DNA from 3 places in the Paenibacillus sp. GCM10028914 genome. Region 2 is predicted to be linked to each of the others. Evidence: riboswitches for the same ligand, from Rfam matches in the RefSeq annotation. Region 2 holds a riboswitch; each other region holds the start of a gene.
The links. A riboswitch is a leader RNA that binds a small molecule or an ion and turns the genes downstream of it on or off. The one in region 2 is predicted to bind cyclic di-AMP.
Positions count from the first base shown of each region.

Region 1 (3,282 bases), on a different contig from region 2:
ATTCCTATTAATTAAATAGTATAGCATTAGCATGGCATTGTAAAACAGAAATCATACGTTAGTTAAGCTCTGGTTTCACCGGACCGATAACATAAACAGTATGACCGCTTTTACGCCCGAAACTAAGTGCTGATTTTAGGGAATCGTAATACACATCGATTTTGTTGCCTTTAATGGCACCCCCCGTATCTTCAGCACGACGGAAGCCGACGCCTTCAATATATACCCACCAGCCGATCGGAATGACATTCGGATCCACTGCAATCGTACGTCCTTCGGTAACACGTGTACCGGAAGCAGTACGGGTACCAATGCCTTTCTGTTCGGCGGAATATGCTGTCATAGATACATTGTTTATTACTTTTTTGTATTCAAAGTCAACACCGGCTCTAGATATAACGTTATTAGCTTTCTCAGTTGAGGATGCCGTCTTAACCGCTGACTTCTCTTGAGTAGCTACTGTTTTTGTTGTAACAGCCTTATTAGATTGCGACGATTCAGCAGAAGCCGTCTGAACAGGCACAGCTACTTTTTTCGTTCCGACTGCAATGATTTTATCTTTGGTCTTACTCTGAACTTCTTTTTTAATAATTTTCTTTGAGACAAACTTTCCATCCTCGTACACTTTCTCAATATAGTTCACCACCACGCCTGGTTTACCGCTTTGCAAGACGCGGTTATCCCCCTTTTCCAAGGAAGGGTCAGCCGTTTTGATGACTCGGAACGCACGAGTTTCAGTCTGTTTAACAGTTTGTTTCGTGACGCGAACTACACGGATTTCTTCTTGCCCGAAAATTTTTGTTTCCAGGGAAGGTTTTACTGTATCTTCGCCCTTGATTGAAATGCCCGATTCTTTGAGTACATTTGCAACCGTATCTTGGGTAGTAAATATTGTGTTTTGTTTGCCGTCTGCGGTTATACGAACAGGTACCGCTCGTTTAATAATAATGCGATCTCCATCTTGGAGAACACCGTTTAACGGCATAGAAACCTCATCCTGTGGTTTCAGGGAAATGGCTTGCTCATCCAGCACTTCATGCAGCAAAGCCCTATGGGTTTCTACTGTGGTGATTCGTCCATCAATCACCAATTGAACCTCTTTACCCGGCCGAGTGTGAACAATCAGCATAACGAGTAATGTAATTGCGATGGCGCCAATGGCGGCCAGCATTAGTTGACGCAGATTCTCATGCTTCCATCGTAATGCGTAAGACATGCTGGATGATTGTGATTCATGGGTCTCTTCGTGTTGAAAAATGCCCACTATTTCATCCTCCTTCATAGTCCCGCCGTCTAGGTAACGCATGATTGCATTTGACGCGACTATAGCAAATTGTCTCACAGAGTGTTCTGCTATCTTTCTTCACTCTGCGTTACTCCCCGTCGATTCGTACACACAACCGTCACCCCCTGTTTACCAACAGTATGACGATACACTCTCCAATATTCTAAAATAAAAGAAAGCCAAAGAAAGAGTGATAGAGACTCTTTCGTGGCTTCCTGATGTCTACGATCTGGAAAATGGTATGCACGAGTTTGCCTCTCTTAATTACGCTTACGGAGTTAGCTGTCGGGTTCGGACGTAAGAGAGACGCCCTATCTCAAGTCAACCGCTCATGGCGGATGCCCTCAAATTCACCCCTAAGACCCAAAAAAGAAATCAAATACAGGAAAGCTTGCACTCAGCCAGCTATTACTGTATCGGTTCCCCCGTTCCCCAAATCATTGGAGACTAAGCGTGACGGTTCATAAAATATTCGGCTGATGATTTCGATCAGCTTCTTATCACTGACAAGATGATATCCTGTTTCGATACAGGTTGTAAAGCAACAATCAACCACATTTTTTCAGAAAAAAGGTTAAAATATTGTAATATAGTCGCCTTTTTTGATTAAAAAACTTTAATTGGTCGCTAAAGCTCTGTTTTTCATCTGTTTTACTCTTGATTTCATTTAATTCCAAATCGTTCCATCGCATTTTGGGTTGTAATTAAACCTAATTCTTCCAGAGACAACCCTTTTATGGCAGCTGCGGTCTCAGCTACTAAACGCACATGAGCGGACTCATTTCGTTTCCCTCGGAAAGGATGTGGTGTTAAATATGGGGAGTCCGTTTCAATGAGTAATCGGTCCATTGGAACCTGTGCCAAAACCTCTTTAGGCTGTTTCGCATTTTTGAATGTGATCGGTCCACCAAAAGAAATGTGAAAGCCCATATTGAGGCATAACTTGGCCGTTTCCCAACTACCTGAAAAAGAGTGCATAACACCGCCGACCTCGGAAGCCTTCTCTTCTTTCAAAATCTTCACGATATCTTCATGCGCATCCCGGTTATGAATCACGATGGGCATATTCAGTTCCCGTGCTAATCCAATCTGGCGACGCAGCACTGTATGCTGAATCTCCTTAGGTGAGGTATCCCAGTGATAATCCAGGCCGATCTCGCCGATAGCCACCACTTTCTCATGTTTGCACAGAGAGGCAATCCATTCTAAATCCCCATCTTTCATCGTAATCGCATCTACAGGATGCCAGCCTACAGCAGCATATATAAAATCATAGGTCTCAGCCAATTTCATGGTAGTAGGAATTGTCTCCCGGTTAAAACCGATGTTGATCATACGGGTTACGCCTGCTTCTAGTGCACGGTCTATGACCTCCTCGCGATCTTCGTCGAACTCGGGAGCATCGAGATGTGTGTGTGTGTCGAATAACATAATGAAATAAACTCCTTTCTTGTTGTAGAGCAGCCGCAAAAAATGCCGATATCTGCTGCTGAAATTCTCTTCTAATGAAACTATTTATTTTTGTAAAAACACAGAGGCAATCTCTTTAGGCAGACTGTTCAGTACAGCTCTTACCTTTTCTTCAGGAAAATATAAACGATACCGCCCACGGTGAATGCCGCTGATAGAACGCACAATATCGGATACTTCGGATATCTCCTGTACATGGTCATGTCGATCCAGTAACAGAATCTGCTTATCGCTCTCAGGCGAACCGGAATGAAACTCATCATAAGGAAGATCGGTCGGATAATCAATCTCAAAATCATACTTAGGGTTTAATCCCGCTTCAGAAAAGGCTTGGCGGATTCCGTCGATCATTTCTACATCGATGTTGTCGATTTCTACATATTTATAGAGGCGACGATGCATGAAACGACCGCATAAATCGCTCAAAAGTTCATCCTTTTCCGCAGTCCACTGTAAAAAGCTCGTCTGAATTAATGCCTCATCCAAGCGTAAATATTGGCTCACAGTCGGATTCCCCTCAAAAAGCG
Region 1 is NZ_JBHTFO010000021.1:11,119-14,400, reverse strand. It holds gene ACFQV5_RS25315 (resuscitation-promoting factor) at 59-1,264, opposite strand; cyclic di-AMP (ydaO/yuaA leader) riboswitch at 1,538-1,749, opposite strand; gene ACFQV5_RS25310 (TatD family hydrolase) at 1,949-2,719, opposite strand; gene ACFQV5_RS25305 (HD domain-containing protein) at 2,801-3,282, opposite strand, start outside.
Region 1: linked by a shared signal. The riboswitch ahead of ACFQV5_RS25315 (resuscitation-promoting factor) and the one ahead of ACFQV5_RS25110 (C40 family peptidase) in region 2 are both predicted to bind cyclic di-AMP.

Region 2 (3,282 bases):
AATTAATATGATTAGATCATCATGGAGTACGATTGTTCCTAAGCCAAGGAAAAACCCTTTTAGATGGCTGATTTATGCGGCGCTCGTAGTGCTCTACATTTGGGCATTCTCAGGAGTACCATTCAACGGATTCAAAGAAACTGCAGGAATTATTACGAAAGCGATCTTTGCCGGAATTTTCTCTCCTGATTGGGACTTTGTATATTTACCGGAGGGGGAAGATTTACTGCGGGGGCTGCTAGAAACATTAGCGATTTCGATCTTGGGTACGTTTATCTCGACCTTTCTCTGTATTCCCTTTGCTTTCTGGGCTGCGGTTAACATGAGCAAGGGAACAATCACCTCTGGTTCAGGCAAGCTGATACTCAGTTTTATTCGGACTTTTCCTGAAATCATTATGGCGCTACTATTCATCAAAGCTGTGGGACCAGGCTCTTTTGCAGGAGTGTTAGCGCTTGGACTGCATTCTGTGGGTATGCTCGGTAAATTGTTTGCTGATGAGATTGAGAGTATCGACAAGGGCCCACTTGAAGCTCTTGTTTCTTCAGGGGCTAGCCGGATGCAGGTATTATGGTTTGCTGTATTGCCTCAAGTGTTGCCAGGCTTTCTATCTTACACCTTGTACAGGTTCGAAATAAATGTCCGGTCGGCAACGATCTTGGGGGTTATCGGTGCGGGAGGTATTGGTACACCACTCATCTTTGCCTTAACATCACGGAACTGGGATCGCGTAGGCATTATATTACTTGGCATCATTGTTATGATTACCATTATAGATCTCATTTCAAGTACAATACGTAAAAAGCTGGTTTAATTCAAAAAGCGCCCCATAGAATGACACTGGATTTGCCCTGAGCTCATCCAGTGTTTATTCTATGGGGCGCTTATATTTTACAGATATATTATAGGCTATTATTCATCTGCCGCATGTGTTTCGTAAGCGGAGTCGCTCATAATTCGTTTGGCACCAACATAACGTTCGGCATAATAGCTGTCACTCAGGCGATTAGTAACGACACCTCGGGAAGTGGAAGAGTGAGCAAATTTTCCATCACCAATGTAGATGCCTACATGAGATACACCACGACCAGAAGTATTAAAAAAGACGAGATCCCCCGAACGAAGGTTATCGCGGGTTACGACAGTTCCCATCTCAAATTGAGATCCTGATTGATGGGGGAGCTTAATTCCTAAAGCGGAGAATACATACATGGTAAATCCAGAGCAATCGAAGCCGCTCGTTGTTGTTCCACCATAGCTGTACTTCGTCCCGAGAACCTGATCAATCTCCTGATCCAGTTTACTGTCAGCAAAAACACTGCCCAGACCTGCTGTTAGGAAGATTGTAAGTCCTAAAAAGGATGTACTTAACTTCTTTAGCATTAATAACTCCTTCCATTGCCTGCGAGGTTAGCTTTAGGGTTCGGTTGAAGGCTCCCTATGATCCTTAAGTGCAAGATCAATTCACCCATAAAATTGGTTCCCCCGCTTCCTATTGATCGGAATTCGGCACATATTCTATGTATAAAAGCCCTTACAAAAATGACAAAGTGATTACACTGATTATTCTATCAGAGGGCTTGTCCCGTTGGCAATTGTTTCTTGCTGTCTTTTGTACAACTTTGGTGGTTATCTTTGTCGATGTGGTGTCGGTAACTTAAATAAAATTCATATAGGTGTTTAACCGTTCAAAAAAAGGGGTAATTTACCAGTAGGAGTGGTTTTAAATTAAATAAATAAAATTTTTTTTATAAACTTAAGAACTTTTTCAACGCTTCATACGTTATAGAAGTATAAAGAAAAAGCCGCGATGGAGATGTGGTGATCTCAATCGGGCTTTATATAGACGTAATAATATGATTAGTTATAGTTCACAGCGACAGCTTTGTATTTGCTAGAGCTCATGACTCGCTTAGCACCTACATAACGCTTGGCGAAGTAGCTGGAATTAAGCGCAGTGATGGTAACACCACGGGATGTCGAAGAGTGTGCAAACTTACCTCCGCCTATATAAATTCCTACATGAGAGACGCCTCTACCGGACGTATTAAAGAATACAAGATCGCCTGCCTTTAATTTACTCTTGGCTACAGCGGTTCCTACTTTATACTGGGAAGTTGATGTACGAGGCAAAGTAAGCCCGATCTTCTTAAACACATAGCTTGTGAATCCAGAGCAATCGAATCCTTTGGTCGTGGTTCCACCCATTTTATAAGAGACACCAATGACTGGTTTGATTGCGTTATTAAGCTTGGAATCCGCGAAAGCGCTTCCGGCACTTAATGTAAGAGCGAGAGTTAGGCCGATTGAAATGGCAGTTAACTTTTTTTTCAAGAGATGAGCTCCTTCCAATGCCTGCGAGGTTAGCTTAAGGGTTCAGCTGAAGGTTAGCCTATGACCACTCTGTTGCGAGATCAATGCACCCAAGACGGATCCCCCGCTTCCCGTTAACCGGGAATTCGGCTTCTTTTGGTGTTACAAATTATAAATAATAATGTTCGATTGTTAATCCATATGAAAAAGTTACAGTAAAGATGACAAAGTTGTTACTATCACATTCGTTATTTTAGCAGAGTATTAACAATTTGGCAAACGAGGAAATAAAATTTATGAACAAAAAATCCCATTCCTAGTTAAGGAGCGGGATTTTTTGTGGGAAGAATGGGGAAAGCACACTATATATGCCGATTTCATCGATATGTGAACATTTTTCAACGGTTCTCTCTATGTGTATGCCATACGTGAAATTGAGAGGTAACAGACCATAGCTGGAACAAACTGTTTACGAAATAGCTTGCTTGCTGTATGACTAGTCCAGCCAGACCAGACCAGAAGAAAGATAAACCACTGAACAGTAGAAGCAGTGCCATTGCTATTCCACCAATTGTTATCGAGATTAGTACAGCTTTGCGGATATGACGCAGACAGACCATTATAGCAGGTACCATACCTGTGCCAGATGTTTTGCCAAACTGTATATAGAGAAGGAATAGATGAATTAGATACGCGTATATGAGCCAGCCAACGATGTAGGGAGCTAGCTTAAGCAAGGTAGAAGGGTCCCGAATGACGGCCGGCAGAGCTGGAAGCATTTTGGGTACCAGCCAGTACGCCGGTGCAAAGGTTAGAAAGGTCTCTATGACATAAAATAAGGTTACAGGTTTCCATAACTGACGCATGCCCTGGAAGAAGAAAAGTCCGCGCTCACCTCTTGCCTCTTGATGGAGATTATAAAATATACCTGCATGAATGAGGGGAGTCAGTATCATCCGAATAAGAAGC
Region 2 is NZ_JBHTFO010000019.1:38,154-41,435, reverse strand. It holds gene phnE (phosphonate ABC transporter, permease protein PhnE) at 1-11, shown strand, start outside; gene phnE (phosphonate ABC transporter, permease protein PhnE) at 8-814, shown strand; gene ACFQV5_RS25110 (C40 family peptidase) at 913-1,383, opposite strand; cyclic di-AMP (ydaO/yuaA leader) riboswitch at 1,385-1,522, opposite strand; gene ACFQV5_RS25105 (C40 family peptidase) at 1,861-2,334, opposite strand; cyclic di-AMP (ydaO/yuaA leader) riboswitch at 2,338-2,475, opposite strand; gene ACFQV5_RS25100 (hypothetical protein) at 2,712-3,282, opposite strand, start outside.

Region 3 (3,282 bases), on a different contig from region 2:
GGAGCAGAGCTAGGAAAATACCTCTTTTAAATGAAGTATGAGCTTTTGTTTTTACACTGTACACGATGGCTAGGATACCCAGGATCAGTGTAAATAATCCGTACCCGAGAAGAGTAAGCAAGGTAGCATTCGTTGTCTGCTTCTCTACATATGCGGTATGCTCACTCGGAACGGAAAAGACGGGCTCATAGGAACGCAGCGTACCATCTTCAAAGGAGAATTTCAGCTGAAGCTGTGACGCCCCGATCTTTGCTTCCGGATCCACATATATTAGGCCTGGTTCACCTTCTTTAGTAACCTGTTTCAGCTTAGAGACACTATAACCGGCTCTTTGCAGCCAAGGTTCTGCAAGTGACATCTTCTGAGCTAAGGACATATCCCCTTCAATCAAGAGAAGCATCTGCTTGCGAACTTCACTGTTTTGGAGCATGGCCCCTTCATAGTTGGAATTAGCTAAGTCGTATGAAAATCCGGCAATACCAGCATTTTGCATGTGGACATCTACATTCAGAGCGTTGCCGTCCGCTTGCTCAAGCCTGACGCGATATACGTCATAGGGATATTTACTTTCAAATTTTTTGTTGTATTCCTTAAGTAATTTTTCTTTAGATAGATATCCGTAAACATCGGATTTGGATTGATATGTAACAAGGGGTTCTTTAGCTGTGATGTTGTTATACTGCATGTTCTCTTGTGCGAAACGTATAGCAGTGTCGGCTGCTACCTTCTTGGTAATCATTTCGGGTGTTTTAACCTCTAGGGTATCGGAGGCAGTAGACGGAAACACTTGGAACATTAAAAACAGAATCAGGCCGATGATCCCGAGTACAACGAGTTTCTTTTTGTTAGATTGAAGCTGAAGCGGTTGTCCTGCTTTATTCATGTCATCCTCCTTGGCCGGTATTTGTTATTACTTTTCGATTATTTCTGAAGACATAAAGTCAATATAACATAGATATGAATGACACAAACGGCTTAGCCCATTCAAAATTATGAAATATCCGCTGAAAATGCAGGAAAGATTTCGAAAACCTCAGTAAATCATGTGCTACTACTCTGGAATATGCCCAATTCCGTTCTTTTTTAAGATAATTCAACTCAATTACGGTTTTGGTATCCTTTAAGGATTGCGTTATAATCACATCATGTTAATTGAATAGATCAGCCGAATTTCGTAATGAACATGGGGGAACCATTTAATTGGGGTGAATTTCGCTTCCGAAAAGGTAGCGAATAGGGCGACCTGTGATATGCCCGAATCCGTCAGCTAACCTCGTAGGCTGTAGCACAGGAACCCAAACGCTTAAGGCATTGGATTTCCAGTGTCTTTTTTGTTTGATTTTTTTGAAGAGGTGAGCATGTTGACTTCGAAATTAAAATGGCTTCGCTTGTCGCCACCTCAAATTCTTGTTTTCGGATTTGGGGCTATTATTCTGATTGGAACGATGCTTCTTATGCTTCCGATAGCCAATACGACAGGGGAACCGCTGAACTTTATGGATGCCTTATTTACTGCAACATCCGCAACTTGTGTGACGGGGCTTGTAGTAGTGGATACAGGGACATTCTTTAGTTCTTTTGGACAGGTTGTCATCATGTTATTGATACAAATTGGTGGACTTGGCTTCATGACCATGGCCACGCTGTTTGCACTTGTTCTGAAACAACGTATTTCATTGAAAGACCGTTTGGTTCTGCAAGAAGCGATGAATCAATCCTCAATGGAGGGGATCGTTCGTCTGATCCGCCGGGTTCTGCTGTACTCTTTGGTGATCGAGGCTTGTGGAGCTACGCTGCTGACCATTCGCTGGGCTTTTGATATGCCAATCGGGAAGGCATTGTACTTCGGTGTTTTTCATGCGATATCCATGTTCAATAATGCGGGATTTGATCTGTTTGGTGATTTTAGAAGTTTGACCGGATATGTGTATGATCCAATCGTCAATTTTGTGGTTATGTTCCTGATTGTATCAGGCGGCATCGGCTTTATCGTTATGGCTGATCTGGTTGATTATCGGAAAAGACGCAGATTATCGTTACATTCAAAAGTGGTATTGTCCATGACAGGTTCTCTTATTGTTATAGGGGCGATTGTAATATTTATTTTTGAATTTACGAATCCCGAGACACTTGGATCATTGAACTGGGGCGGTAAAGTTCTGGGCTCCTTTTTTCAATCGGTAACACCAAGAACGGCGGGGGCTAACACATTAGACATTACCGAGCTTCGTCAAGCTACACAGTTCTTCATCGTAATTCTGATGTTTATCGGGGCTTCCCCAGGTTCTACAGGAGGGGGGATCAAAACCACGACATTTACGATGATGATTGCTGCTGTTATCGCTATGATGCGTGGTCGAGATGATATTGTGTTGTTCAGGTATCGCTTGGTTCAGGAACGGATTCTAAAAGCACTGACTATTACACTGCTTGCTTTGTTATTGGTCATTACAGTATCGATGATTCTTTCGACAACAGAAGACAGCAGCTTCCTCTCCATAATATTTGAAGCTACGTCTGCCTTTGGTACGGTGGGGCTGTCTATGGGACTAACCCCCGAACTATCGTTGTTCGGTAAGCTGCTCATTAGCATTACGATGTTTGCAGGTCGTCTTGGTCCATTAACACTTGCTTATGCATTAGGTCCTAAAAAGAGTAAAGAGTTGTATCGTCATCCAGAAGGAAAAATGATTATTGGATAAGGAGATTGGCTAGAAATGAAATCAAAGCAATTTGCGGTTATTGGGCTTGGGAGATTCGGATCAAGTCTTGCACTTGAACTGATGGACTTAGGTTATGAGGTACTCGGGATCGATCGAGATGAAGAAGTGGTCGAGGATATGAGTGAATTCCTTACCCATACCGTTGTAGCAGATGCTACGGATGAAGAAGTGCTGAAGTCGCTTGGGATCAGGAATTTTGACTGTGGGATTGTGGCCATTGGAGATGAGATCCAGACGAGTATTCTCGCAGCTATTCTCCTGAAAGAGCTAGGCGTTAATACGGTCGTTGCCAAGGCGGTTTCAGTACTTCATGGTAGAGCCTTGGAGAAACTCGGAGTAGACCGGGTGATATTCCCTGAGAGAGACATGGGAATACGTGTTGCGCATCAGCTCGTTACTCCAAACCTTCTGGATTACATCGAATTGTCCAAGGAATATCGGATAGTCGAGATGACGGTGACAGAATGTATGGACGGAAAAACATTAAATGAGCTGAATACCCGTGTTCGTTACGGTATCAGTGTCGTAGCACTTAATCAGCGTTCTGGAGTTATTGTAG
Region 3 is NZ_JBHTFO010000006.1:62,279-65,560, forward strand. It holds gene ACFQV5_RS04975 (CPBP family intramembrane glutamic endopeptidase) at 1-883, opposite strand, end outside; cyclic di-AMP (ydaO/yuaA leader) riboswitch at 1,154-1,297, shown strand; gene ACFQV5_RS04980 (TrkH family potassium uptake protein) at 1,359-2,702, shown strand; gene ACFQV5_RS04985 (potassium channel family protein) at 2,718-3,282, shown strand, end outside.
Region 3: linked by a shared signal. The riboswitch ahead of ACFQV5_RS04980 (TrkH family potassium uptake protein) and the one ahead of ACFQV5_RS25110 (C40 family peptidase) in region 2 are both predicted to bind cyclic di-AMP.